Regions from separate parts of the Brevibacillus composti genome, predicted to be linked through region 4. Evidence: riboswitches for the same ligand, from Rfam matches in the RefSeq annotation. Region 4 holds a riboswitch; each other region holds the start of a gene.
What was found. Region 4 has a riboswitch for S-adenosylmethionine ahead of mtnK (S-methyl-5-thioribose kinase). Riboswitches for the same ligand answer to the same signal wherever they lie in the genome.
Positions count from the first base shown of each region.

Region 1: linked by a shared signal. The riboswitch ahead of JD108_RS21240 (BMP family lipoprotein) and the one ahead of mtnK (S-methyl-5-thioribose kinase) in region 4 are both predicted to bind S-adenosylmethionine.
Region 2: linked by a shared signal. The riboswitch ahead of JD108_RS09000 (homoserine dehydrogenase) and the one ahead of mtnK (S-methyl-5-thioribose kinase) in region 4 are both predicted to bind S-adenosylmethionine.
Region 3: linked by a shared signal. The riboswitch ahead of JD108_RS01935 (sugar ABC transporter substrate-binding protein) and the one ahead of mtnK (S-methyl-5-thioribose kinase) in region 4 are both predicted to bind S-adenosylmethionine.

Region 1 is NZ_CP066308.1:4,259,629-4,266,890, reverse strand. It holds gene JD108_RS21250 (NAD(P)/FAD-dependent oxidoreductase) at 1-465, shown strand, start outside; gene JD108_RS21245 (methyl-accepting chemotaxis protein) at 660-2,138, shown strand; SAM riboswitch class I at 2,220-2,334, shown strand; gene JD108_RS21240 (BMP family lipoprotein) at 2,501-3,532, shown strand; gene JD108_RS21235 (ABC transporter ATP-binding protein) at 3,618-5,147, shown strand; gene JD108_RS21230 (ABC transporter permease) at 5,122-6,192, shown strand; gene JD108_RS21225 (ABC transporter permease) at 6,179-7,102, shown strand; gene JD108_RS21220 (sulfite oxidase-like oxidoreductase) at 7,185-7,262, shown strand, end outside.
Region 2 is NZ_CP066308.1:1,728,564-1,735,825, reverse strand. It holds gene glpK (glycerol kinase GlpK) at 1-1,050, opposite strand, end outside; gene JD108_RS09000 (homoserine dehydrogenase) at 1,073-2,329, opposite strand; SAM riboswitch class I at 2,416-2,528, opposite strand; SAM riboswitch class I at 2,607-2,717, opposite strand; gene JD108_RS08995 (alpha/beta fold hydrolase) at 2,818-3,600, opposite strand; gene JD108_RS08990 (branched-chain amino acid ABC transporter permease) at 3,607-4,635, opposite strand; gene JD108_RS08985 (branched-chain amino acid ABC transporter permease) at 4,635-5,495, opposite strand; gene JD108_RS08980 (ABC transporter ATP-binding protein) at 5,523-6,230, opposite strand; gene JD108_RS08975 (ABC transporter ATP-binding protein) at 6,214-6,978, opposite strand; gene JD108_RS08970 (substrate-binding domain-containing protein) at 6,998-7,262, opposite strand, start outside.
Region 3 is NZ_CP066308.1:338,115-345,376, reverse strand. It holds gene JD108_RS01940 (sugar ABC transporter ATP-binding protein) at 1-171, opposite strand, end outside; gene JD108_RS01935 (sugar ABC transporter substrate-binding protein) at 252-1,277, opposite strand; SAM riboswitch class I at 1,410-1,532, opposite strand; gene JD108_RS01930 (S-layer homology domain-containing protein) at 1,611-2,717, opposite strand; gene JD108_RS01925 (WG repeat-containing protein) at 2,798-3,646, opposite strand; gene JD108_RS01920 (Ig-like domain-containing protein) at 3,722-3,976, opposite strand; gene JD108_RS01915 (DUF192 domain-containing protein) at 4,089-4,436, shown strand; gene JD108_RS01910 (hypothetical protein) at 4,450-5,205, shown strand; gene JD108_RS01905 (TadE/TadG family type IV pilus assembly protein) at 5,211-5,681, opposite strand; gene JD108_RS01900 (TadE/TadG family type IV pilus assembly protein) at 5,705-6,133, opposite strand; gene JD108_RS01895 (A24 family peptidase) at 6,255-6,791, opposite strand; gene JD108_RS01890 (Flp family type IVb pilin) at 6,807-6,983, opposite strand; gene JD108_RS01885 (SLAP domain-containing protein) at 7,015-7,262, opposite strand, start outside.
Region 4 is NZ_CP066308.1:824,497-831,758, reverse strand. It holds gene JD108_RS04285 (GNAT family N-acetyltransferase) at 1-511, opposite strand, end outside; gene mtnA (S-methyl-5-thioribose-1-phosphate isomerase) at 580-1,623, opposite strand; gene mtnK (S-methyl-5-thioribose kinase) at 1,620-2,849, opposite strand; SAM riboswitch class I at 3,004-3,148, opposite strand; SAM riboswitch class I at 3,371-3,523, shown strand; gene JD108_RS04270 (2,3-diketo-5-methylthiopentyl-1-phosphate enolase) at 3,612-4,826, shown strand; gene JD108_RS04265 (2-hydroxy-3-keto-5-methylthiopentenyl-1-phosphate phosphatase) at 4,823-5,500, shown strand; gene JD108_RS04260 (methylthioribulose 1-phosphate dehydratase) at 5,497-6,144, shown strand; gene JD108_RS04255 (1,2-dihydroxy-3-keto-5-methylthiopentene dioxygenase) at 6,172-6,681, shown strand; gene JD108_RS04250 (Ger(x)C family spore germination C-terminal domain-containing protein) at 6,752-7,262, opposite strand, start outside.

The DNA.
Region 1 (7,262 bases), 1.0 Mb from region 4:
TTTACCGAGCCGTTTGACAAACCGAATGAATATGCCCGCGAAATCTGCAAACGGGCGAACGACCTTTCAAACGGCGGTGTCATCGTCCAAAAATACGGCGATATTCTGCGCGGCCGCCGCTCCACCGAGTCTCGCATCCGCGAAGGGTTTTTGGAGCCTACGCTGAAAGAAGCCGTACCGGGTGATTTGGGACTGGTGCTCCCGTACAACACGATGAAAAGCCTGATCGAGATGATGGAAGCGCTGGACAAAGTAACGCCGGGGATCGCTTCCGAGCATACGCTCTTCTACGGCGTAGAGGCGAAATTCTACTCCGCCCGTCCGAAACTGACAGAGGAGTTCGAGACGGAAATCAAGGGGCTGTATTGCGGCGGCGACGGTGCGGGCATTACCCGCGGACTGGCACAGGCCGGAGCAGCCGGCGTGTGGATTGCGCGCAATATGATCAAAAAATGGATGGCATAGGCGATCGCCATAGGTTTGCCCCGAGGATGTCCCGTTATGATGGTAACGGGGCATTTTCTTTTCCCGTTTGGGCCAGTCGGGAAGCGGAACTTTTTTCACACATTTTTACAATCTTCGTAGTTCTTTCGACTATTTACAGTCTATAATGACAGAAGATACATTTTCCCAGTAAGACAGGTTACGAGGGGGTACATATGATTCGATTGATTCGCAACACCTTAACGAACAAGGAAGGCTTCATGATCTTTATTCTCTGGAATCATCTCTGGATTGCCGGGTGGATTGGACACCAGCTCAATGTGAACTTTTGGCAGCTGACCTCCTTGGGGTTGCTGGTTACTCTCATCGTTTCTCCGTTGTACTTCATCCGCAAGGACAGTCGCATCATACGCTATCTGGTAGCGGTGGGACTTCTCTACTATTCGATCGCATTTGACCACTTCACCCCTTATCAGGAAATCTCGTTCCTCGCTTTTATCGTCCTGGGCTTTTTAGCGGCGTACCTTGACTGGAAATTGATCGTCTTCGCGGGTGTCGCACAGGTCGCGGCAACTGCGGTCGGGTTTTATACCGGGTATTACCACTTGTTTGACGGAAACTTTACGGAAGTGAATCTGTTGCTGCGGATCGTCATGTTTATTTTGATGATTGCAGGCTTGGCTTATCTCTGCCTGGCCGGACAAGCCTCTCTCTCCATCGCCGAAAAGGCCAGACGCGTCGCGGAAGAGAAAGAACACCGCCTCACCGAGCTGCTGCGGGATATCAAGCTGGTGACGGAGCAGGTCGAGCGCACCTCCGAGCATGTGCATGAACATGCCGAGACGACCAAACGCAATACGGACGACATGATGATCGCGTTTAAAGAAGTGGCGACAGGCATGGAATCGCAGGCCAATTCTACGGTCAAAATCGAGGAGGAAGTGCAGTCCATCGACCAGGAAATTGTCACGGTCCATGAGCAGGCGGCCACGATGAAAGCAGAAGCCGATCAGAACAGCCGCCGCCTGGCCGAAAGCATCAGCATGATGAATGAGCTGTCGGGGCAGATGGAGCAAATCGTGCAGGCCGTGCATGTCGCCTCTTCGACCATCCGCGAGCTGAACAAACAGGCCAACCGGGTAGAGGAGATCGTGGAGACGATCAATCAGATCGCTACGCAGACCAATTTGCTCGCCTTGAATGCGGCGATTGAGTCGGCCCGGGCCGGCGAGCATGGACGCGGCTTCGCCGTTGTGGCGGACGAAGTGCGGAAACTGGCGGAACAAAGCGCTACCGCCACACAAGAGATCGCGGAAATTTTGCAGTCTTTGCACCAGGAGAGCGAAAATGCCGTCAAGCATATGAGTACGGGCGAAGTTTCGGTGGAGAAGGGCCAAGCACTGGCCGTAGAGACCGTCGCTTCCATCGAGACGGTGCGTTCGGGGATGGAGTCGTTCCTGGAGGCCGTGGAGCACGTCCGCACCAGCATGGATCGCGTGAAAATGCGTTCCGGGGAAGTGGCCGCCGAGATGTCTACCATTACGGCCGTCACCGAGGAATCGGTTGCCAATTTGGAAGAGTTGTTCGCCACCGCAGAAAATCAGCACCAAAAAGTGCGGGAGATCACCGAGGAAATCGGCGAGCTGACGGCCCTTTCCGCGAAATTGAAGCAATCGTTCCAAAGCCAATCCTAAACTTTCGCAATCGGAAAAAAAGAATTGCAATTTCGTTTTGTTCTGCTAGAATGAATTCATCCAAGTGAATAGTTTCACCTTACCTTATCAAGAGCGGCGGAGGGACTGGCCCGATGAAGCCCGGCAACCTATGTACATGATGTGTACAGATAGGTGCCAATTCCTGCAGAACCTATGGGGTTTTGACAGATGAGGAAGAGGTTGGCGATATACGGCAAACTCTTCCTTCGGGAAGAGTTTTTTTCATAGGCGGGCGGATGCGGTAAGCGGAGGCTATTCCCTGGGGAGACTTGGTGCCAGCCGAGTTTTTCAAATAGAAACAAAATACGAAATGATCTGTAGGAATAGGAGAGAAGGACATCATGAAAAAACTGCTTTTGGCTTTGACGACATTTGCACTACTTGCAGCGGGCTGCTCGTCTGGAGGCTCCGCCCCCGAAGACAAAGGACAGGCGCAGGCAGGCGGACAGGAAGCTCCGAAAAAACGCGTCGCTCTGGTGCTGCCCGAGAAAATCGGGGTAAACCCGTTCTTTCAGCAAATGGACGACGGCGCGAAAAAAGCGGCGGCGGAATTCGGCGTAGAAGTGAAGACCATTGAATCGACGGACCACGGAGCGATCGAGGAGAATATCCGCGTAGCAGTGGCCGAGCAGTACGATCTGATCATCACCTCCTCCTTTGAAGCGGAGGACGCGCTGAAAAAAGTGGCGACGGAAAATCCGGACCGCACTTTTGCCATCATCGATACTCAAGTGGACCTGCCAAATGTGCGCAGCGTCATGTTCCGCGAGCAAGAAGCTGCTTATCTGGTGGGAGCCGCGGCTGGATTGGCTACCAAGACCAATAAGGTGGGCATCGTGGCCGCGATGGACATTCCGATTTTGAAAAAGTGGACGGACGGCTTCCAGGAAGGGCTGAAGGCCACCAATCCCAATGTGGAAGTGCAAATCAACTACGTCGGCAGCTTCAGTGACCCGGCAAAAGCGAAGGAGCTGGCTCTCCTGCAAGCGTCGAAGGGAGCCGACTTTATCTACGGGGCAGCGGCAGTAGGGGATCTCGGCGTATTCGAAGCCGCCAAGGAAAAAGGCTTCTACACCTCCGGCCAGGACGTTGACCGCACCAGCATCGACCCTGAGCACATCGTCCTGTCTCAATTGAAGGGGACCGATTCCGCCGTGTATGAAACGGTCAAAGCCTTTGTCGAGGGCAGCCTTGAGCCAGGTGCCGTAGCCTACGGACTGAAGGAAAACGGCGTGGGTGTCACCTATGTCACCCATGAGAGCGCGACTCCGCTGAATTCGTTCATCGGCGAGGAGGTCGTGGCCAAGGTAAAAGCGATCAAGGATGAGATCGTAGCCGGCACACGCACCGTGACGGATCCGCTGAAACAATAAGAACCCGTTCTATACGGAAACCGACTGCACTCCTGTAGTCGGTTTCCTGCTCTACGCAGAGGAAAAGGAAAAAGGAGGGAAACCTGTGACATACCGACTGGAGATGCGGAGCATGACGAAGCGGTACGGGGATTTCACCGCCAACGACAACGTATCCTTCACGCTAAAAGAAGGGGAAGTCCATGCCATCGTCGGCGAAAACGGCGCGGGCAAAACGACATTGATGCGCATGCTCTACGGCATGGAGCAGCCGACATCGGGAGAGATCGTCGTCAATGGAAAAGCGGTTGTCTTTCGCGGCCCGGAAGATGCCATCCGGCAGGGGATTGGCATGGTCCACCAGCACTTCATGCTCTTCCCCGACTTTACCGTCGCCGAGAATATCGTCATCGGGTACGAACCGCAGAAAAAAGGAGTCTTTCAGCGCAAGGAAGCGATGCAGGCGGTCCGTGCCCTCAGCGAGCGCTATCGGATTCCCATCGCAGAAGGCGCCAAGGTGTCTGCCTGTTCAGTAGGAGAGCAGCAGCGGGTGGAGATCCTCAAGGTTCTCTACCAGGGAGCGGATATTATCGTCCTGGACGAGCCGACAGCCGTATTAACCCCACTGGAGGTAAAAGAGCTGCTGCAGACGATTCGCCATCTGGCGGCTAGCGGCAAAAGCGTCATTTTGATCACGCACAAGCTGCAGGAAGTGATGGAGGTGGCAGATCGGATCACGGTGCTTCGCGGCGGACGCGTCACCGGGACCGTTTCCCGGCAGGAGACGAATACGGACGATCTCGCCCGCTTGATGGTAGGCCGCGAGCTCCAGCGATTGAGTGAGCGGGTGCATCTGGAGGGCAAGCCGCTCTTGGAAGTGCAGGGCGTGACGGTACGGGAGAAGCAGACGTCCGTCGACGATGTGACATTTACCGTCCATCACGGAGAGATCGTCGGCATCGCAGGGGTCTCGGGCAACGGGCAATCCGAACTGCTCGAAGCGATTACCGGGCTCAGGCCCGTATCCTCCGGCGTCATCCGTCTGGGCGGCAAAGAGATCACCCGCCACTCGGTTGCACAGATCCGCGAGGCCGGCTTGGCCCATATCCCGGAAGACCGCTATTTATGGGGGACAGCCAAACGGGAGAGTGTCGAGGAAAACGCGTTGATGGGCTATCAGCGAAAGCCGGAATACTCCCGGCGCGGCATCATTATGCGGAAGGCGTTTCGCCGCGTCGTGGAAAGCTGGGTGGAGCGGTTCGCGATCAAGACGGGCTCCCGCCATCTGAAGGAAGAGGCGGGCAATCTCTCCGGCGGGAATTTGCAGAAACTGATCGTCGCTCGCGAGCTGGGGCAAGAGACGCCGCTCCTGCTCGCAGCTGAGCCGACACGCGGCGTCGACATCGGGGCGATGGAGTACATCCATCAGGCCTTGCTGGAGAAGCGCAACAGCGGCGACGGCATCCTCCTGGTATCGTCCGAATTGACGGAAATTCTCGCGCTGTCGGATCGGATTCTGGTCATGTACAAAGGGAAGATTGCCGGGGAATTGAAGCGTTCCGAAGCGACGGAAGAGAAAATCAGCGTGTTGATGGCAGGAGGAAGTATTCATGGAAGCACTCAAGCAGCTATGTAAGTCGCTGGTTCAACCGCTGCTGGCAGTCGTCATCGGCCTGTTGACCGGAGCCATCGTGATTGCCGCGGTGGGTGAATCGATCGCGGGCACGTACCAGGAGATGTGGAAGGGGGCATTTGGCAGCTTTTATTTCCTCACCTCCACGCTGGCGCGAGCAACGCCGATTATGCTGATCGGGCTGGGGCTCTCCCTCGCTTTCCGGGCGGGCGTCTTTAACCTGGGCGCCGAGGGGCAGATGGTCTCTGGAGCGATTAGCGCTACACTGGTGGCCCTCTATCTGCCGGCGCCCGGATTGGTCAAAATGCTCGCTGCCTTGGCAACGGGCGTGCTGGCGGGAGGGTTGTGGTCGCTTTTGGCTGGATATATGGAAGCGAGATTCCGCATTCAATTGCTGATCTCTTCCCTGCTGCTCAACTACGTAGCCGTCCTGTTTGCCGGGTATCTGGTAAGTGATCCGTTTCAGGACAAGACCGGGTCCGCGGCGATGCCGCAAACACCCATGCTGGAGAAAAGCGTTTGGCTGCCCAAGCTGTTTAGCGGCATGAGCCTCCATGCGGGCTTCCTGTTTGCCTTAGCCGCGGCGCTGCTGATTTTCTTTGTGATTCGCTACACGGCGTTCGGATATGAAGTGAAGATGCTCGGACAAAACCCGTTCTTTGCCCGTTACGGTGGGGTAAACCGGGTCCGCGTAATGCTGACGGGCATGTTCCTCAGCGGCGGTCTGGCTGGCCTGGCCGGGACGGTCGAGGTGCTGGGCTCCCACTATCGCTATGTGGAAGGGGCGCTGACGCTGCCCAATTTTGCCTGGACGGGACTGATGGCGACGCTTTTGGCCAACTCCCATCCGATTGGGGTCATCTTTACCTCTCTGCTCTTGGCCGCTTTGCAGACCGGAGCGATGGGTGTGGAGAGAAATACGGAGGTTCCGCTGGAGCTTGCCAGTGTGATTCAAGCTGTATTAATATTGTTCATTTCCGCGAAATTCAGCTACGACTGGTGGAAAAACCGCCAGAACAAGAGGAGGGAATCGCATGGCGCTGCTTGATTTGCTGGATTGGTCCCTCATCAGTTCGACCGTGCGGATGGTGACGCCGATCCTGCTTGCGGCCCTGGGCGGGGCGCTGTGCTCGCGCGTCGGCATCTTCAATGTCGGTCTGGAAGGCTTGATTCTGGTAGGTGCATTCTCCGCCATCGTGGGCAATCATTTTACCGGCAGCCTGCTGTTGGCGGTGCTGTTTGCGGCAGCCGTCACCGTGCTGTTTTCGCTCTTGTTCGCCTATATGACGATCGGCCTGCGGGCCAACGAGATCGTCGTCGGGGTGGCGATCAACTTTCTCGCCTTGGGACTGACGACGTTCGCGCTCCGGGCCATCTTTGATGTAAAAGGGGCGTTCTACGACAAGGATATGGCGGGCCTTCCCAAATGGCAGCTGCCGGTGATCGGCGATATTCCGGTGCTGGGCGATGTGCTGTCGGGACATTCACCGCTGGTCTACATCGCGTTTGTGGCGGCCATATTGCTGCACCTCTTTTTTACCCGAACGGTGACCGGCTTCCGCGTGCTGGCGGTCGGAATGAACCATACGGCAGCCCGCAGCATTGGCCTCAAAGCCACTCGCCTGCAAGTGCTGGCAATCGTGGTCTGCGGCGTCCTCTGCGGGATGGCCGGAGCGCAGCTCTCGTTGGGACAGGTGACCATGTTTTCTGAGGGCATGACGGCGGGACGCGGTTTTATCGCACTGGTGGCGATGATGCTGGGGCAGTCTCATCCGCTGGGAATCGTGGCCTCCAGCTTCCTGTTTGGACTGATGGATGCACTCAGTATTCGTCTGCAGGGCCTTTCCCTGCCGACCCAGTTCACGGCCATGCTGCCGTACGTGCTGACGATTCTGGCGATGTTCTTCCTCAAGGACAAAGGAGCCTCGACTGCCTCCGGCCAGCAAAGCACGCGGTAGGAGAGCAAAGCACGCGATGGGCAGAATAAACCGCGCATAAGAGCGGAAACCGTTTTGACATGTCAGGAGAGGAGAGATCGAGATGAATAAAGCGGATCGAATCAAACGCATGAAGGTGCCCGCTGTCGACCCCGCCCTGGCCAAAAGGCTGCCGCCGGGC
Region 2 (7,262 bases), 900 kb from region 4:
CCCAACGAACGCCGGAACGACGTAGACACCTTCGGTCGAGGGGACGGAAGCCGCGTAGCGTTCGCTGTCTGCGGAGGTTTTCAGCATCCGCAGCCCATCCCGCAGCCACTGGATCGCCGAGCCGGCCACGAAGACGCTTCCCTCCAGCGCATATTCTACGCGCCCCGACAGTCCCCAGGCGATCGTGGTCAGCAAGCCGTGCTCGGAGCGGACTGCCTCTTCCCCTGTATTCATCAAAAGAAAACAGCCCGTGCCGTACGTATTTTTGGCCATCCCCCGATCGAAGCATGCCTGCCCGAACAAGGCCGCCTGCTGGTCGCCCGCAGCGCCGGAGATGGGCACTTCGGCGCCGAAAAAGAGATCCCTGTCGGTCGTGGCGTACACCTCGGAGCTGCTTCTCACCTCGGGCAGCATGGAGCGCGGCACGTCCAGCAGATCCAACAGCTCCTCATCCCACTGGAGATCGAAGATATTGTACATTAGCGTACGGGAGGCATTGGTATAGTCCGTGACATGGGCCCGGCCTCCCGACAGCTTCCAGATCAGCCAGGTGTCGATCGTTCCAAACAGCAGCTCGCCGCGCTCTGCCTGCTCCCTCGCCCCGTCCACATGGTCGAGAATCCATTTTACTTTGGTGCCGGAGAAATAGGCGTCGATCAAGAGCCCTGTTTTGCTCCGAAACAGCTCGTCATATCCCTGCTTTTTCAATTGCTCGCAAATCGCGGAGGTCTGCCTCGACTGCCAGACGATGGCATGATAGACCGGTACGCCCGTATGTTTGTTCCAAACTACGGTCGTCTCTCGCTGATTGGTTATGCCGATCGCAGCCACTTCCAGCGCTGAGATATTGTGGCTCGCCAATACCTCGCCGATGACGCCGACGACCGAGGACCAGATTTCCAGCGCATTATGCTCGACCCACCCCGGACCCGGAAAAAGCTGGGTGAATTCCTTCTGCGCCAGCCCGACGATGCTGCCTTGCCGGTCAAACAGGATGGCCCTCGAGCTGGTCGTCCCCTGGTCAATCGCCAGCACAACCTTTTTTTCCATCTGCGTCCTCCTTTCTCTCACCTCAGGGAGCCAGTACGGGAAATACATCTGCACGGATGCCAAAATCGCGGTGCAACAGCTCTCCATGCTCATCGGTAAACCCGCTTGCGACGAGGCCGATGCGCAGGACATTTGCCCAATCATACTGAATTCGCTGCTTGACTACCTCAACTCCTGCCCGATCCAAAAAATGCAGGATCTGGTCCGGCGACCCTTGTGAGCCTTCGCTCTCCAGATAACAGAAGCTCCACTTTTGTTCCTGTGGACGGACCTTGTCTGCCTGCCGCTCCTGCCAGATCGGGTGGGGCGTGAAGCGCTGTGTCAGCAAAAAGGCCAGGTCTTCCACAACCGCGCTTGCGGTAGGCAGCTCTCCTGCCCCTTTTCCCATGAACAGGAGATCGCCAACGATGTTTCCCGATACCTGCACGGCATTGTAGGCATCCTGCACCTGGGCAAGCGGATGATCCAGCGGCAGCAGCGTCGGGCTGACAGACAGTTGGATCGCCCCCTCTGTCCGGGAGGCCCGGGCCAGCAGCTTGATTCGATAGCCCAGCTCCTGTGCGAGCGCCAGCTGTCCGAGATGCAGAGAGTCAATCCCCTTCCGCTCGGCCGCATGCAGCGGCAGGGACTCACCGTACACGAGCTGGGCGAGGATGTAGGACTTGTAGAGAGCGTCCCAGCCTTCCACATCAGAGGTCGGGTCCGCCTCGGCATATCCCAGCTCCTGCGCCTGCTTCAGCGCCACCTCATACGGAAGCTGATGCTGCTCCATCTGCGTCAGGATGTAGTTGGTCGTACCGTTTAATATCCCGCTGACTGAGGTGATCTCATTCGTCCGCAGGAATTGGCGGAGCACCCCCAGGATGGGGATCCCGCCCGCGACACTCGCCTCATAGGCGAGCTGCACGTGGTGGCGGTTGGCCAGCTCGACCAGTTCGGCCCCTCGCTTGGCGAGCAGCTCCTTGTTTGCCGTCACGATATGACAGCCCTTTTCCATCAAGGCCCGCACATAGTCATAGGCCGGATCTACTCCGCCCATCACCTCCACGACGATGTCCACCTCTGCGTCCAGCACGTCCTCAAACGAGGTGGTGACCAGATCGCGGTCGATCTGCACCGCCCGCTGCTTATCCGTATCCCGGACCAGCGCCTTGACCACCTCGACACGGCGGCCCAGCCGCTCGGAGAGCTTCTGCTGCTGCGAACGAATGGTCTTCAACACCCCGCCGCCTACTGTTCCGACACCCAGCAACCCAACCTTTACCACACCCGTACTCATCGCCAAACACTCCTTTTTCTTTCAGACCCAGAAAGCGGAAAAGCCCTCTTCCGCAGAAGAAGGCTTGTGTAGAGACGGGGGCCTCCTTCTTATCTTTCAGGACACTTCAAGCGTCCTGCAGGAATTGGCACCTTGTCACGCTGAACGTGACGGTTGCCGGGCTTCATCGGGCCAGTCCCTCCGCCTCTCTGGATAAGAAAGCTGTATATTTTTTGGTAATAAAAAAACCCTCTTCAGACAAGAAGAAGGCCGGCTTTACATACGCACATGCTCTCGCTTCTTATCTGCCAAGACGACAAATCGTCTTGCAGGAATTGGCACCTTGTCGCGCGAACGCGACGGTTGCCGGGCTTCATCGGGCCAGTCCCTCTGCCTCTCTGGATAAGAATGGTGGTAACCTGTTTCGCTTTCATTGTAAAGAATTCCATGAAACACGTCAAGAACATGATCAATCGGGATCCGGCGCTGAGAGGGATACCGACATGCTGTCATCGTTCACGCATTTCACGCAAAAATTGCAGCAGCTCCCGATTGAATGAGTCCGGTCGTTCCTGCGTTAGCATATGCCGTGCTTCGGGTATTACCACCAAGCGGGAGTTTTTTATATGCTGGTGCAGATACTGGCTGCATGCCAGGGGAGTTGTCAGGTCTCCCTCTCCCACGATGATGAGAACAGGCACTTCGATTTCTGCCAAATACTCTCTGCTGTCCGCATTTATGGAGGCGATCATGGAGCCTCTGTAAGCGGCAAGATGATTATCAGCGATGGTCTTTTTCATGTTCTCGATCAACTCGATCGGAGCATTCTCGGTAAACGACCGTCTCGCAATCAACTCAGCCAACTCTTCCATTTTCCCCTGATCGATGTAAGAGAGTCGGCTCTCCAAGCTGGACTGTTTCATATTTTCGGGAAAGTAGGAAAATGTGGCGGCGAGAACAAGCGTCTGAACCTTTTCCGGAAAGTCCCGATAAAACATTTGCGCGATGGCGCCTCCCATGGACAGCCCAACCAGATGCGCCCTATCAATCGACAACTGACACAACAACCGGTTCAGGTCATGCGCATAGGTCCGGATATTCACCTCTTCCGCGGTCCATTCCGACTCGCCATGTCCTCTCAAATCAAAGGTCAATACACGGTACCCATTGTTGACCAACGCCTCTTTTTGCACATCCCAATCTTCCAGCCTTTGGCCCAATCCATGAATCAATACCACATCATGGCCTGTTCCCTCCAGGACGTAGCGCAGCGAAATGGCGCCCTTTGCCAATCAGCTTCACTCCTCTTCTGATACGTACCGCATTCTTTCTTGGGCGTTGTCAGGCTTCTTTTCCTCCATGCTTTTTCTCCGTTTTGACAGCCAGTTTTTCATGCCGCCGATGATCCCCTGCGGGAAAAACATGACAGCGAGAATATACACGGCCCCAAAGAAAATCATCCACCGCTCAAAAATCCAGTGAACCTTGGCAAGATCGGTTAAGCCCGCATGCGCCAGCAAAATCAGCGCCGACCCGATGATCCCCCCGTACAGGGTACCGACCCCGCCGATAATCGTCATCAACAGCGCGTCAAGCGTCACGTTTGTGGAAAAGACCGCCGTATTGACAAAGCGCAGCGTAACCGCGTACATCGATCCGCTGAGACCGGCAACCACTCCTGCCACGATGCTGGCAATGATCTTGTAGTGGATAACCTGGTAGCCGAGCGACTCTGTCCGCTGCTCGTTTTCCCGGATGGCCTGCAGCACTTTTCCTACCGGAGATTCCGTAAACCGTTTCAAGGCGTACAACGTCACCAGCATAAAGGCCAGCGCGACAAAGTAAAAAACCAAGCGGTCACGAAACAGGTCTGGAATCTGAAAAGGAAATCCGTCGTTCCCCTTCGTTACGCTGCGCCATTTCTCTGCAAGCACGTAGAACAAGCCGGCGAAGGCTAGCGTCAGCATGGCGTAGTAGTGGCTTTTCAGCCGCAGCGAAAGAGCCCCGATCAAATAACTGACAATGCCAGTCAGGATCAGCACGACCGCCTGCGCGACGAGAAAGACAACAACCGATTCCTCCCATCGGCTCATCATGATGGCGGTCGTGTATGCGCCTATACCGAAGAACATCGCATGGCCAAAGGAGATGATTCCCGTATACCCGAGCAGGATGTCGTAACTCATCGCAAATACGGCATAAATAAAAATTTGCGTGAGCAAGATCAGCGCGCTCCGCGAGTCGCTCAAAAACGGAAACAAAACGAGTATCGCAACCGCCACGGCCATCGCCAGGCGCGAGAAGGACAGCAAGTTTGTCCGCAGCATTATCCCTTCCCCCCTAACAGGCCCGTAGGTCGAAACATCAGGACGCCGACCATCAGCAGCATATTTACAGCAAGAGACAAACTGGGCACATAATAGGCCATATACGCCCCCAGCACGCCGACCAGAATAGCGGCAAGCGCCGATCCGCCAATGCTGCCCATGCCGCCGATGACGACGACGATGAAGGCAAGAATGCCATAATCCATTCCGATTTCCGCGTGAATGACACCGGAATAGGGAGCAAACAGCATGCCGCCAAGCGCAGCCATTCCCGAACCCAGGATAAATACGAAGAGAAACACTTTTTTGATGTTGATTCCCAATGCTTGCACCATCTCTTTGTTCATCACGCCCGCACGGACGATCAGCCCCAGTTTTGTCCGCTTGAGAACGTACTGAATGCCGAAAAAGACCAAGGCACCGACGACAATGATGAACAACCGGTATTTGATCAGGACGACGCCCCCCACGAGCCAGCTCTCGCTGAGATAGTCAGGGAGCGGAACACTGATTTGATTCGGGCCAAAAAAGACTTTTAATAATTCATTCAACACCAACAGGACGCCTAGCGTGATCAAGATTTGCGACATATGGTTTCCGTACACCGGCTGCACGATGAACCGCTCCAACGCCCAGCCGAGCAGCATGCCGACGAGGATGGCGCCTGCGATGCCGACCAGATAGTTCCCCGATAGGACGTAGATCCAGACTCCCGCGTATGCCCCCCAGGCGAATAGAGCCCCGTGTGCGAAGTTAAGTACATTCATCAAGCCAAAAATCAGCGTCAATCCGGCTGCCAACAGGAATATCAAGCATCCTGTGGCAAGTCCGTTTACCGTTAATCCGACCAGCACCTCCACCCGCGAGTCCCCCCTTTCCACCTTCGCTTATGCAATGCCCAGGTACTCCTTTTTCAACTTTTCATTGGTCTTCAGCTCTTCCATCATTCCTGTGTGGACGGACATGCCGTCGTCGATGATGTAGTAACGGTCGCCGATTGCGCTCGCCATGTGAAAATTTTGCTCCACCAGCACAACCGTCACCCTCTTTTTCATCTCATGCAAAGAGCGGATCACTTTTTCCACAACAATCGGTGCCAATCCTTTGCTCGGTTCGTCAATCAAGAGGAGCTGATTGTCATTAACATAAGCCCTGGCGATGGCAAGCATCTGTTTTTGGCCGCCGCTCAGCAGCCCTGCGTGTTTTTTCCAAAATGTTTTTAAATCGGGAAACAGATCGACGATCCACTCCTGCCTCGCCAATGTGGCCTCATCCGGCTTCTGTATGGCCAATTTGAAGTTTTCCTCGATCGTCAAGTGCGGAAACACCCCCTGATCTTCAGGGACATAGCCGATTCCTTTTCGTGCGATCTCATAGGTGGGCAAGCTGTGGATCTCTTCTCCCTTGAAGAGAATCTTTCCTTTGGAAATGGGGTTCAGCCCCATTAACGAGCGCAGGGTGGTTGTTTTGCCCGCACCGTTTCGGCCGAGCAGAACGGTAACTTCCCCCATCCGCACTTCAAAAGTGACTCCCTGCAAAATGTGGTACTGTCCGATGTATGTTTCTATCTGTTCCACGTTAAGAAGCGTCGTCATACAACCCTCCCAGGTAGGCAGATTGGACCAGCTCATTCTGCATGATCTTCTCCGGGGTGTCCTCGGCCAACAGCTTTCCATTGAAAAGAACCATCAGCCGGTCGGACAAGTCGAGCACCATGTCCATCTTGTGCTCGATCAAAAGGATCGTGCGGTTCCCCTCCTCTTTTATGCTGCGGATCACGTCGAGGATCGCCGGCACTTCTTCCAGAGACATCCCCGCCGTAGGTTCATCCAGCAGCAGAACCTCCGTGCCGAGTGCCAGCAGCATGGCAATTTCCAGTTTTCTTTTTTCACCATGCGCCAAATGCTTTGCCAGCGAGTCGCTCTTTTGGCTGAGCAGAACGGTTTTCAGCAATTCGTATGCTTTTTCTTCAAAAGCGGCGTACGTTTTGCGATGGGCAAACATGTTATAGAAAACGCCTGCTTGCGCCTGCACGGCCAGCCGCACGTTTTCCAAAACCGTCAGCGAAGGAAAGACATTGGTGATTTGAAACGAACGTCCCATTCCCAGACGCGTGCGTTTGGCAGGGGAAAGATGCGTGACATCCTTCCCCTTTATAAACACCTTTCCGCTTGTCGGGCGGAACTGCCCGCTCAACAGGTTGAAGAAAGTAGTCTTGCCTGCGCCATTCGGACCAATAATGGAGGTAAACGTATGGGCCATTACCTGCAAGCTCACTCCGCTTACCGCAGTGTGTCCGCCGAAGGAAATGGTCAAGTCTTTGGTTTCCAGGACCGGCTGCATCTGTCCCACCTGCTTTCCCCTACTTGTTATTGCGAATCGGCGGAGCCGTTTCGTCAGGAGCGAGTTCTGTTATCAGGACGGGAACCGGGTAATCCACTCCCTCTTTGTTTTCTAGCGTCACCACATACATCGACTGAAGCGCCTGGTGATCCTCAGGACGGAAGATCATCTCGCCTTTTGGCGTCACAAATTTCATTCCTTCCATAGCCGAAATCAACGTGTCCGCATCGGTAACGCCGTTTGTTTTCTTCAACGCCTCCACGATGGAAATAGCGGCCGTCATG
Region 3 (7,262 bases), 490 kb from region 4:
CGCATCGGCCTGATAGGCACCGGTCAATATCTTCATCAAGGTGCTTTTCCCCGCTCCGTTGGCTCCGAGCAAGGCGTGCACTTCTCCGGCCCTGACTTCGAAGTCGACCGACCGGAGCGCCGGCACGCCGGAAAAGCTTTTGGAGATGCCGTTCATTTGCAAGGTCGTCATTTCTCTCTCCCCCTCCTTTAATAAGGAAGAATCCCGTTGATGAAGGATCAACGGGAATAAGTTGCACCGAATCTACTGGATCACTTGCCCCATTCGCTTACGTACTGCGACAGCTCGCCCATCGTGATTTTTTTATCCGTCGGCAAATCCTCGCGTTTGACCAGCACCGGGTTCAGCTTTACGCTGTCGGGGACCTGCTCGCCCTTGATTTTTTGGAAGACCGTCTGCGCCTGGATGCGTCCGATATTGCCGGGATCCACGGCCGCTGTCGCGACCCAAGACGTAGACGGATCCTGAATGAACTGCAAATCCTCGTCGCTGAGGTCGATGGAGTAGACTTTGATCTCTGTGCGGCCCGCCTGCTGAATCGCGCGAGTCGCGCCTTTGGCGAACTCATCCCAGGAAGCCCACACCGCCGTGATGTCCCCTTTGTTCGGGTACTTCTTGAGGATCGCTTCCATCTGGGATTGCGTGTCCAGCGCCGTATTGTTGGTCGCGCTGCCGAAAGCGGCGATTTCTTTGATGTCCGGATATTTTTTCAGGAACGCTTCATAGGTGATTTGCCGCTTTTCCATCGGGGCAAAGCCGGCCACCCAGATTTTCACGATATTCCCTTTGCCGCCGGTATCCTCGGCCAGCTTCTCCAGGCTCAGCTCGGCCAGCTTCTGGTCATCCTGCTCCACCACCGGTACGCCCGGCAGTTTGATGTCTGTATCGAACAAGACGAGCGGGATGTTTTGTTTGACCGCTTTTTCCGCTCCCTGCTGCAGCGCTTCGGCTGTACCGTGGTCGATCAAAATGCCGTCAAAGCGCTGGTTGACCGCCGCATCCAGATTGGAGGCCATCTTCGCCAGATCCGTATCCGCATTGAAGACGGTCAGCTCTCCGCCGTTTTTCTCCACTTCCGCTTTGACGCCAGCGATGTACTGGGCCGAGAAGGTGCCGACGTTTTGGCGCATGACGAGCGCGATCCGTTTTGGCTTCTCGCCGGAGCTGCCGCCCTCTCCGCCGTTGCCTCCTGCTGTGCTGTTTCCGCCGCCGCAAGCCGTCAGCAAGAGCGAGACAGACAGAATCCATGCGCCAATCACACTAAACCTCTTTTTCATACCGGAAAACCCCCTTTTACTTATGCAACGATGCGTTTCTCCGTCCCGAGCCGGTACAGATGACAACCTTTTTCCCCATCAAAAAAGCCCCTTTCCAAATGAAAGGGGCAGAATATCAAATATCATCCGCGCCTCTCATCTGTCAGGTATTGCTACCTGTAGGAGTTAGCACCTTGGCGCCGAAGAAAGTCATTTCTTCCGTGCTAGGTTGCCGGGCTTCATCGGGCCAGTCCCTCTGCCTTCTCTGGATAAGAGTCTTATTCTTGTATCAATGCTTTTGTATATACAGAATATAAAGGCTATTCTCCCCTCCTGTCAACAAGGATTTTCTTTTTACATTTGCTTGTAGTCTACCTTCGTAACCTTCCAGCCGTAGGGATTGGACGAATCCGGTTCAAACAGGTACTCCACCTGGTAATTCCCGGTCAACGCATTTTGGTAGTTGCCGACGATCCAGATGCGGTTGCTGTGGTTCTCATCTTTTTTGACCGTCAGGCTGCCGGTGTAGTCATGCAGCGGCAGTGGCGCGATCTCCTGCAAATTGCGCTGGGCGCTTCTCGAGAAATACTGCTCGAGCAGCGTCTGGTCCTGCAGCTGATACGCCCGATTCGCCACGGTGAGGTAGAGGTTGGCGATATTCTTCTGACGCAGCTGGCTTTCCTTGAACTGCTTCGGGGCGTCCGCCTGCAAGAAATCATGCAGCCGCTTCAGTACGACGGCAAACTGGGCGCGCGTCATCTGCTGCTTCGGTTCGAACGTCTTGTCAGCCGTAAACAGCTTGAATTCGGCGATGGCCGCCGCGTAAGGAGACGAGGTATCCAGGTATTTGCTCTCCTGCTTCCAGGTGTAGTAGCCATGGAAGTACGGCTCCACCTCACTGGGCTTGAAGTTGATCGGCCGCATCTTGTAAGGGGCCAGGACGTGGAAGAGGATCATGCTCGCTTCCTCTCTGGTCAAAGGCTGCTGCAAATACTGCTCGGACAGCCACCATTCCGGGTTTTTCTTCAGCGGCTGCTTCATGCCGCCGCGGTCCGACAGATGCAGATAGTAGAGCATGCTCTCGCCCGGATCAAATGAATTGACAAAGCCGGTCTGGACATCCAGCATCACGCGCATGTTCGCGAGCAGCGTTTCCGTCTCCTGCTTGTAGGAGAAGCGGTGATCGATGTGAGAATTCGGCTTTCCTGCGGCCACCGGTCCGTACACCGTTTCCAATACCCGGTTCAGGAGCGCCAGGGCTTCTCCCCGCGCCATCGGGCGGTCGGGATGAAAATTGCCGTATTTGAGCCGGTACACCTCTAGTTTGCTTAACGCTTCGATCTCCTTCTGCGCCCAGTGACCCTGGATATCCTCATAGTAAGCGGCTGAGGCGGCCGGAACGAACAGGGATTGTATGCAGAGACCAAGCACCAAAATCCAGAAGAGAGAACGTTTGCCCATATCGGAAAATCTCCTTTCTTTTGTCCAAACAGGTAATGGTTGAACGGTTTGATTGACTGGTCTGTATGTTTGGCAAGCGATTAATTTACCACCGCTCCGGTTTTATCGATGGTGATCAGCTTTCCGTCCTGCTTGACCTTCGCGGTCCCGCCTTGGAAGGGGGCGGCGTACTCGTACTGAAAGCCGATGACCAAAGCCCCCTGCGTGTTGATGTAGCCGAATTTGCCCCCTTTTTTCACCACGGCCAGCCCCTCCGAAAAGGCAGCGGCGTGATCATACTGGTAAGAGATTGCCAGCTCTTTGTCAAACGGGTTGATTTGCTTCACATACCCCCACTTGCCATCTTTTTGGACGGGCTGCAGGATCGGCTCCTGTGCCGCGGCTTTGTTCGGCGGCGGAGCAGGCTGGGCCGGTTTGGGGGGCGGCTGGGGAGCTGCGCTCGCCTGTGCCTTCGGCTGCTCCATCTTGCCGGATGCGGCGTTTTTCTTGGGTGATGCGCTCTTGGGACGTGGGGGCGGCTCCTTTTTCGCTGCGGCAGGTGATGCTGTCTGAGCGGCGACCGGCGGGACGGGCTCGGGTGTCGGCTCCAGAGGGGGGCCCGCCACGAGCGGCGGCTCTACCGGAGAAAGTTCTGCAGGGAGCGCGGCCGGCGGCTCGGCAGGAGGAGCAGGCGGGTGCTCGCCGGGCTCGCCTTTCAGAGCGGATGCGATCTCGACGGCGGCCACCGCCTTCTCCTTGGCGAGTCCAAACAGCGAGGTGCCCTTGCCGCTCGATTCCCCTGCGGACGACGGCCCCTCCGGCGGGGGCGAGGGGACCGAGGCCGCAGGAGCCGGCTGCTCCCTGTCGGCTCCTTTCTCCGCACCTTTCTGCGAGAGCGCGTACCCGTTGATGGTCAAGGTGACGGCCACGAGCGCCGCTCCGATGATCATGCTTTTCCGTGTGCCGCCGCTCCTTTTCTTCTTGGCGGGTCCGGTCGCGACCACATCGATATGCGTTTCGGTACGCTACTCGCCGTACTGGGCGAGGACCGTCATCGTCCCCACGACGGCGACCGTGACCGCTCCGCTCTTGCTGATCGTACCGATCTGCGGCTGCTCGGTACTCCATCGAACGCGTTCGGTAATCTCCTCCTCCCGGCCATCCATCCAGACGAGATAAGCCTTCAGCTGGGCGGTCTGACCGGGATGCATCTCCAAAACAGCCGGTTCGACTTTCATGTAATGCGTGACGGTTCCCGGCTCATGCAGTTGTTCCGACATGCGTACACCCCCCTGAAAGCGCCTTGCGCTTGATAGAAAAATCCAGAATTGTTATGATGTAGGATACAAAAGCCCGAAAGTGGGACGAAATCTCCAGACGAAAGGCATGTTTATGAAAATTTTCAATATAACCAAAAGGCAGTGGATCGCTGAAAACGCGGCGTGCGCGGACACGGCTGTCAAAAGACTGGTCGGCCTGCTCGGAAAGTCCACGCTCTCTCCGGGGGAAGCCTTGGTGATCCGTCCCTGTCAAGCTGTTCATACCTGGTTTATGCGGTTTTCCATCGACTGTCTGTTCGTCGATCAGGAGGGAAAAATCGTCCACCTGATTTGCGACCTGGCACCGTGGAGATTTTCTCCTTTTATCAAAAACGCCGCCTGTGTGATTGAACTGCCTCCGCACACGATTTCAGCCACCGGCACTGAAATAGGCGATCGACTGGAAATGACCAAATCGTGAAAGGAATCAAATCATGATGATTATTCAACCGATCAATATCCACCCTCAGCCCATTTCAGCCCTCCTGGTTCACGCCCTGCAGATCGGAAAACGCATCTGGCTGAGCCAGTTTCCCGTTCTATTTCTGGTCGCGTCCCTTCTGTACTGGTCGCAGCAGGGACTGGCGGATTGGGCGCTTTCGAAGGGATGGCACTCATCCTTTGTCCCTCTGATTACGGCACCGGTAAGTGTCTTCTTCACGAATCTCTACTTGGTGTATGTAGCCATCGTCTTGAAGCGATCCGATTCCGGCATCCACTGGGATCAGCAGCTCCAGGCCGTATCGGCCACGGCGGTCCTGCTGCCCACCGTGATTCTCGCCAGTCTGCTTTCCTTCGCGGCGATCTTTCTGGGAACGATCCTGCTGATTATCCCCGGCTTGCTGCTGCTCCTCTGGTTTACGGTGTTCCCGCAGATTGCCGCATTTGAACGAATCGGAGCGATGGCTTCGCTCAAGCGCAGTCTCTTTTTAGTAAAAGGCTCTTCCCTCCGCGTAGCGGGCCTTTTGCTGGCCTTTATCGCCATACGCCTGGTTCTGCAACTGGTTCCGGAGCTGCTCTTCCCGACAGCAGCAAGCCAGCCGGGTCTGACCTTCTCGCTTTTCATCATCAGCGAAATGCTGATTCTCCCCTTTGAAGGAGCGGCCTACTACCTGCTCTATCTGGAGCTGCGGGCACGCAAAGAGGCTTTCGATTACGAGGTGTACCGGGAAGAAGCCAAGGCCGGGTAGATGCCTCACTCCTCCATGCGGGCCTCCGCCGACGCCGTCAAGGTCTTCTCGGAAATGCCGAATATCTTCATGAAGAAAAAGGGGCAGGTGACTTCTGTTTCCACGACGATTCTGCCTCCGCTGACCTCAACGCTGGTCAGTTCGGCGGCGGGAAAGTTTTTCGCCAGATAACTGGAAGCCAGAGCCCGCGCCTCCGAAGGAATCAGAACGACTTTTGGCCTTGCGGGCGGCGGCGGGTTCCACAGATCGCGATCGTAGGAATCAAGCCCCGCCCAGGCTGCGGCGTCCGTCGCCTCTGCCAGTCTGGCCTGGTGATAGGCCATCACACCGGTGTCGATGACCAGCCCGGCGATGGCAATCAGGACAGGGAGAAAAGCGGCGAACAGCACCAAAGCGCCGCCTTTTTCATCCCGCTTCCACCTTCTCCACATCTGTCTCCATCTCATCCGCTTTTTCCGCATCTCGGGCATTTTCATCGAACCTCATGCTTTCCCTTCTTCTACAAGATCTTGTACACGGCCGTATGCTCCAGTTTGACATTCGGACTGGAAAAAAACGCGCTGATGATCGGGACTTTCACCGGGTAGTCGTACGTCACCGATACATGGACGCTGTCCCCCGACTTCCACACATCGACCGTATGCGATCCCCTCAGCCCGTTCGTCAGGATGCTGAGCGCGGTGTTGCGAGCTTTGAGCCGCGCTTCGCCGCCTCCTTCATCATCCCAGATGGCCCCGGCTACCCTGGCTCCCTGACTGGCAGACAGGACGACCAGCGTTTTGGCGTACAGCATATGTCCGAATACGAGAACACCGGTGATCAGCAGGATCATGACGGGCAGGATGACGGCGAATTCGGTAATGGCTTGCCCGTCTTCTCGTTTTGCCCATCTGGTTACTGCTCTCCCCTTCATCCATCCCGCTCTCATCCTTTCACGCTCCCCTCCCTGCACCGATTTCCTTTTCCGTGATCAACTGAGGATGCGGACAGTATTTGCCTTCACTTAGGCGCTGATCCGGATGGCTGGATTGCTTCCTGCGTCTTCAAGACTAAAGATCTCCTCCTGCATATTCCAAATACATCGTCAGAAGCGTCCCAATGAAGATGGCGATCCCGTAGGGAAATGCGCCTTGGGAGCGATCCTTTAAAGTGCTCATAAATTCTTTCATTTTTCCGGTAAAAAAGTAGATAGAGAGCAGGGAGAAAAGATGGAAAATTCGCCTCCACCCTTTTCTGCGAAGAATGAGTCCCATCGCGATGACGCCGCCTACAGCGATGACGACCAGGCTGTTGGCGACAATAAACGAAAGTCCCATGACAGCCCCGATCGCAGCCATCATTTTGACATCCCCTGCGCCGTATGCGCCCAGCAGATACGGGATGAAGAAGATCCCGAGTCCGGCCAGCATGCCAAGCACGTGCTCGACGAAGCCGGACCAGCCATACTGGATAGCTCCGTTTGCCAGTCCGACCAGTGCGAGCGAGACGGTCAGCTGATTGGGAATCCGGTATTTCCAAACATCGTAGATAAGCGCAATCGTCAGTCCGATGAAGCAGATTCCGTGCGTGTACAGATCGATACTCATGGACGCTCCACCCTGTTATTTTGCCTCCAGCGATTTGGCAATGGTTTCAAATACGGCTTTGATCTTTTCCTTCATGGCCACGAGACCGGCGATCGCCGCGACCGCAATAATTCCCAGGATCAAGCCGTACTCGCTGAGAGCCTGCCCGTCTTCTTCCTTCCAAAAACGCACCAGCGTTTCTTTTGCCTTCATCTCGAATCCCTCCGATATGATTGAATGGTGGTTACAGCCCTTGCAGGCTAAACACATAGCCTTCTTGTTGGAATGGGTAATCGCTGATCCATACGTCTTTCTTGTCTATTACGATGTGAATGGGGCGGGCTTCGCCGGTCTGCAGCTGGCCGACGTCCTCCGGGGCCGGAGCGAACGGCACCTCTACCACTTTCTGCCCGTCGCCCTGCTGGATCGTCAGCTTGACGGAAGCCAGCTCCGCACTCGTCAGCACGGTGTCAGGCTTGCCGTTTCTCAGCA
Region 4 (7,262 bases):
CCGCGTGATCGACATAATGGTCGTAAAGAAATTCGTTGCTTCTCAGGATGCCCTCCAGCTTAAAACCGAGCCGCTCCGGGATCGCCCTGCTCCTGTGGTTCTCGGTGGCTGCATGAATCGTGGCTCTGTGCAAATCCCACTCCCCGAAGATCAGGTGGTCCAGGTAAGCGGAGACGGATTCTGTCATCAGGCCCCGACCGGCGTACTGGGCGCCGAGCCAATAGCCGATCGAGGTCTTCCGATTGGTCCAGTCGATATTGTGCACGCCCACCGTGCCGGCCAGCCGCCCTTGGTGCCAAATGCCGAAATGAGTGCCTTGCCGGCGGTTGTCCTGGTCGAGGGTAGCGGAGATAAAGCGCCGGGTATCCTCTTCCGTGGTCACGTAGTCCAGCCAGGGCAGCCACTGGCGAAGATGAGCGCGATTCGTATCCGTGAGCCAAAACATCTCTTTTGCATCATGCATCTCCAGGCGTCGCAGTACGGTATCTGCATGTACCGGGATGACCTTCATGTCCGATCTCCTCCTCACAAAGTCAAAGAGCGCCCCTCGGCAGGGCGCTTTCTTTTTTGTACGGTCGGTTACTTCTTGGAATTGCGAATCTCCTCTGGTTTGAAGATGCCCGTCTCCGTGACGATGGCCGTTATATAGGCGGCAGGTGTTACGTCGAAGGCCGGGTTGTAGACTTTGATTCCGTCCGGGGCCACCTGCTTGCCCAGTCCATGCGTGATCTCTTCGGCGGGACGCTCCTCGATCGGGATATCGGCCCCGGTCGGCGTCTCCAGATCGATGGAAGAGAGCGGAGATGCGACGTAGAACGGAATCCCGTGCGCCTTCGCCAGTACGGCCACGCCGTAGGTACCGATCTTGTTGGCGACATCTCCGTTCGCGGCCACCCGGTCAGTTCCGACGATGACAGCCTGCACTTTGCCCTGCCCCATGACCATTGCGGCCATGTTGTCGCAGATCAGCGTGACATCGATTCCCGCTTGCTGCAGCTCATAAGCGGTCAGTCTGGCTCCCTGCAGCACCGGTCTGGTTTCATCCGCGTACACCTTCAGATTCCAGCCCCGCTCTTTCGCCAGATAAAAAGGCGCGGTCGCCGTGCCATATGCTGCTGTGGCCAGAGCGCCCGGATTACAGTGTGTCAAGACGCCCATGCCGTCATGCAGGAGGGTCAGCAGATTCTCTCCGATCGTCCGGCACACCTCGGCATCCTCGCGTTGGATGGTCAGCGCTTCGTCGAGCACCGCTGCCTTCAGCGCTTCGACGGGCTGCTCTCCCTCGCGCTGTACCCGGGCTTTTACCCGATCCAGCGCCCAGAACAGATTGACCGCTGTCGGCCGTGCTGTCGCCAGATAATCCGCCTGCGTGTTCAGTTCCTCCCGGAAAGCCTGCACATCGGCAGCCTGGCTGCCTCTCACGCCGAGGTAGAGTCCGTATGCGGCGGCCATGCCGATCGCAGGAGCACCGCGCACTTGCAGATGGCGAATCGCCGCCCATACCTCTTCGGGGGTGTTTAGCGTCAAAAAGATCGTTTCTACGGGCAAACGCGTCTGGTCCAACAGGAGGAGAGCATCCCCCTCCCACTTTACCGGCGCAAATGTTTCTTGGGAAATCGTCATACTGTCGCTGCCTCCTGATCATATCGTGCGGTTGCCTGCCGCACGATGTCTGTCATATCTGTCGATTCTTCGATGCCGCTCCGCTTCAGGATCAGCTCCTGGCCGATCAACAGGGCCAAACGTTCGGCTTCGGCTCTCGTCTGGTCGTCCTGGATAGTGTTCAAATCCGCCACTCCCGCAAGTCCGATCACCCGGCGCAGAATTTTGCAGCCCGCAAACCCGGCCGTGTCGGCAATCAACCGTTTGACATAGCTTTGCCAGAGTCCCTCGACATGGGCGCTCCGCTCTTTCGCCTGCTTATGCCAGAGCTGGACGAACTGGGAAACGAACTCATTCCAGACATCCTCAACGGTTGTCAAGAGGTATTCGCGGTAGGATTCCCGCTTTCCTGCGTCAGGCTCCAACCCATGCTGGGCCGCGTAATTCAGGAGCAGATTGGCAATCACCGCGCCGATGTCAAATCCGATGGGACCGTAGTAGGCGAATTCCGGGTCGATTACCTTCGTCGATTGTTTCGTGACGAAAATGCTGCCAGTGTGCAGGTCGCCATGAAGCAAGGCTTCCGCCCGCGTGAGGAAATCGTACTTCAGCTTGGCGATTTCCAGCTTGAGCGGCTTGTGATTCCAGATCGCCTCCACCTCTTTGCGGATCAGCGGGTTGAAGTTGTTGGTCGGGGCATCCTCATACGGATCGGTAAAGACCAGATCTTCCGTAATTTTGCATAATTCCGGATTCAAGAATGTTCCGACGAGCGTTTTTTTCTCGTAGGGATGGGCACCCAGATCCGATGTGTAAAAGAGCGTATGCGCCATGAACCGTCCGATGTGCTTGGCAAAGTGAGGGTAGCGCTCCCCTTCGATCAACCCTTTTCTCATCAAGACGTGATCGCTCAGATCCTCCATGACGGTCAGGGCCAGCTCGGCATCATAGTGGTACACCTCCGGCACCAGGTCAGGCACATGCTTGTACTGAATCCGCAGCGCTTCGCTTTCGATGCGGGCGCGGTCCAGCGTCAGCGGCCAGGATTCCCCCACGACGCGGGCGTACGGCAGCGCCTGCTTGACGATCACGCTTTTCCCTGTCGCTTCCTCCCGGATGTGGAAAACCAGATTGAGGTTGCCGTCGCCAATCTCCCGGGATGTCAGCTCGGCTCCCGGTTCGAACAGACCGGGCAATTCTTTTACATACTGCACTGCCTCTTGCTCGCTCAACGCACGATACGCCATGATAGATTGCTCCTCTCCGTTATCATTTCGTCTATTTCCTAAAAGGGTATGCTTCCGCCAAAACAACACGGGCATCAGGGCCCGGCGAACATCAAAAAGACCTCTTTTCCCGAAGAAAAGAGGTCGCAACCGTACGCAGCAAGCGTGTGTCTCCCCCTTATCTTCCAGAATACTTTTGCTTCTGCTGGAATTAGCACCGTGCACATCGCTAGTCATCCGCCTTCAGCGTCTGCTGAGGCCAGCGTATGTCGGTTGCCGGGTATCATCGGGCCAGTCCCTCCACCTTCTCTGGATAAGGTATCCAACGTATGCAGTTTTGATTAGTTTGAATCATACACGCGCCTCTCCATCGCTGTCAACACTTTTTGATGATGATCTTTAAGACAACGCGAGCAACATCGGCCAGCCTTTATACCGTGCCAGACAAACCGGCTTCCCCGCCAAAACAAGGGTTGACTCCCGAAAACGAACGTCATATCATTAGGGGTATCGCAAGACAAAACTCATAGGATTCATTCAAACTCTTATCGCGAGCTGGCTGAGGGACTGGCCCAATGATGCCCGGCAACCGGCGCTCACCTATTTCGGGTGGCGAAACGGTGCTAATTCCAACGGTAAGAGTCGAACCCTGCGGCGTATGATCCGTGTTTCGACTCTAAACCGAGAGATGAGAGGAGACGAACACGTTTACGGAACGAACCGCCTCCCCTCCACGATGGGGAGGCTTTTTATCTGTCTTGAGAGCAAAAGGAGGGTCCCTCATTGAGCGAGCAACGCATCCTCGTCACCTATCTCACTCAGGCCAAAGACTTGCAGAAAAAGGCGGAAGCGATCGCCGTCGGCATGACGGTCGGGAGCTGGACTGACCTGCCCGCTGCCAAGCAGGAGGAGCTGAAGCCCTACCTGGGCGAAGCGGTCGGCAGCCAGACGCTGGACACTTTGGACAACGGCGAGAGCCGCGGACTGATTACGGTCAGTTATCCGCTTCGCAACTTTACAAAAGACATCCCGTCCCTCTTGACCGGCATCTTCGGGAAGCTGTCCATGGACGGCAAAATCAAGCTGGTCGACGTTCAATTCCCGGACTCGTTTCTCTCCGCTTTTCCCGGGCCGAAATACGGCATTGCCGGACTGCGCGAGCGCCTTGGGGCCCATGGCCGTCCGCTCTTGATGAGCATCTTCAAATCCTGCCTGGGACTCCCTTTTGACGATCTGAAGACGCAGTTCCGCGCACAAGCCCTGGGCGGCGTCGATCTGGTAAAGGATGACGAAATTTTCTTTGCCGATGATCGGGCTCCTTTTCTCGAGCGGATTTCCGCCTTTAAACAAATCGCCCGCCAGACCGAAGCGGAGACCGGCAAACCGGTCATCTATGCGGCGAACCTGACTGGACCTGTTCACGAGCTGAACGACCGCGCAAAACGTGCGGTGGAGGCTGGGGCGGACTGCCTTTTGTTCAACGTCCTCGCCTTTGGCTACGACGCCCTGCACCGCCTGGCTGCAGACCCTGATGTACAAGTGCCGATCATGGCCCATCCAGCACTGGCCGGAGCCTTCTATCCTTCGCCGGACTACGGCATCGCCACGCCGCTGCTCCTCGGCAAGCTGATGCGCCTGGCCGGAGCGGATCTGGTACTGTTTCCTTCGCCATACGGCAATGTCGCCCTGAACAAAGCGGAGGCGCTGCAGCTCTCCCAGCATCTGACCGAGCCGAGCGGGAGCCTTCGCCAGTCCTTTCCGGTACCGTCTGCGGGCATCCATCCCGGTCTGGTGCCGCAGCTGTACGAAGATTTCGGCCTGAATCAGGTCGTCAACGCAGGCGGCGGGATTCACGGCCACCCCGGCGGCGCGACGGCGGGCGCCCGCGCCTTTGTGGCAGCGATCGATGCGGTGGTCGCCGGCCGCACCCTGGAAGAAGCGGCGGCGGAATCGGCGGAGCTGGCAGCGGCCCTGCAGAAATGGGGGGCGGGCCGGTGAGCAAATCCCTCGTGCTGTTTTGTGATTTTGACGGAACGATTACGGAAAAAGACAATATCGTCGCCATTATGCGCCGGTTTGCTCCCCCGGAGCGGGAGGAGCTGATCGAACAGATTCTGACCCAGAAAATCTCCATACAGGAGGGAGTCGGGAAACTGTTCCAGCTCATCCCCTCCGCCAAGAAACAGGAGATCATCGACTTCATCGTGGCCGAAGCGGCTATCCGCCCCGGGTTTGAAGAGTTCGTCCGCTTTTGCCGGGAAGAGGGCATCGAGCTGCTTGTCACCAGCGGCGGGATCGACTTTTTTGTAGAGCCGATTCTCGCTCCGTTTGGGCTGGATGTACCCATTTACTGCAACGGCAGTGACTTTAGCGGCCCGAGAATTACGATCACCTGGCCCCATGCCTGCGACGAACATTGCGACAATCGCTGCGGCATGTGCAAAACGACCGTGATTCGCCGCTATGATCCACAGCACTACTACCGCGTCGTGATCGGGGATTCGATTACCGATCTGGCCGGTGCCAAGATCGCCGATTTCGTCATCGCCCGTTCCCTGCTGGCCGAAAAAAGCGAGGAGCTGGGGCTGCCTTACCGGCCGTTTGCCACGTTCCACGATGTGATTGCCGTCTTGCAGGAGTTGAAACGGCAACAGGAGGTTCAACCAACATGACCATAACACTTGAACAGCGCTTGGATGCTTTTCGCCGCCTGGACGACGCCAAGCTGACTTTTGCCCGCCGTGACTGGTTTCCCGGGACCAGCGGCAATCTCTCGATCAAATTGAGCAGCGACCCTTTGCAATTCGCGGTGACAGCCAGCGGCAAGGACAAGACCAAGCTGTCTCCGGAGGACTACCTGGTGGTAGACGGCGATTCGCGCCCGGTAGAGCCGACAGCCCTCAAGCCCTCGGCAGAAACGATGATTCACGTCGTCGTCTATCGGCAGATTCCGCAGGCGCAGGCCTGCTTCCACGTCCACACCGTCTGGAACAACCTGATCTCCGAACTGTACTTCGGGCAGCGGGCCTTTTCCATACAGGGACAGGAATTGATCAAAGGGCTGGGCATCTGGGAAGAAAACGCCCGCATCACTGTCCCCATTGTCGAGAATTTTGCTGATATTCCGACGCTGGCTGCCGCGATTGAAAAAGTGATCACCCCCGAGGTTCCCGGCGTTTTGATCCGCAATCACGGCATTTACGCCTGGGGCGACAGCGATTTTGCGGCCAAGCGCCACCTGGAGTCTTTCGAATTTCTGTTTGAATACCACGCGCGCTGGCTGCAGCTCCGCCAAGCCGCCGCGGTTGCACCATAAACCATCATCCAAAGGGAGGCATGCCAAATGGCAAAAGTACGTTTTCACGACACCAACGAATATCTCACAGGGGACGATGTGATCTCTTTTCTGGAATCCCAGGGGATCATTTACGAGCACTGGGGCGTAGACCGCCTCGACGAAAATCTCCGCAACAACTACAGCCCTACGGATGAAGAAAAACAGCAGATTCTCGCTGCTTTCAAGCCGGAGATCGATTCGATCAGCCAGCGCCGCGGCTACTTGACCGCCGACATCATCGTGCTGTCCGACCAGACACCCAACCTGGATGAGCTCTTGGTAAAATTCAAAAACGAGCATCATCACACGGACGACGAGTGCCGCTTCTGCGTAGACGGTCACGGCATTTTCGCGATCAAGGGACAAGACGGCCGCTACTTCGACGCCGAACTGGAGCCGGGCGACCTGATCTCCGTCCCGCCGAACTACCGCCATTACTTCACGCTGATGGACGACCGCAAGATCAAAGCAATCCGCCTGTTCGTCACGCCTGCCGGCTGGGAAGCCATCTATTAAATACAAGCAGGCAGCCGTTAAACAAAAAGACCCACTCGCAGCTGACCGTGTCCGGCTGCAAGTGGGTCTTCTATTCGATCACGCCAAATCCTTTGATGGAAACGATCGGCTTGATCCGAACCTTTGCATGGGCAAAAGCCTTTGGCCAATCCTCTTCGACCTTTTTCCATTCCTTGTACTGATACGCCCGGGCATATACGCCGAAACCAACCGGGTCCACCTGATGCTTTTGGAAGGTGGCGATCAGTTTTTGATACCGTTGGCTCAGATCCTTTTCCAGCACTTGCTCCAATTCTTTCTTGTGAGTGGCCACGTCAAAGGAAGAGTATCGCTCTGAGATCGAAATTTCCATCTTTAACTCCACGTCGAAGTGGAATTGATTATCCTGATAACTCGTCTTTACCTCTTTATCCACGTACTTCACAAAATAGCTCAGCAATGGCTTGAGCCACCGATTCTTGTTTAGATGGTCAGGGATTTTCGACACGATCGTCAACTCTCCCTTTTTGCCAAACCTCAAAATTACCTTTTTAAACTCTGTCACCACCGGAGTCGTCCCTTTATCGTTCATCATCCGTTGC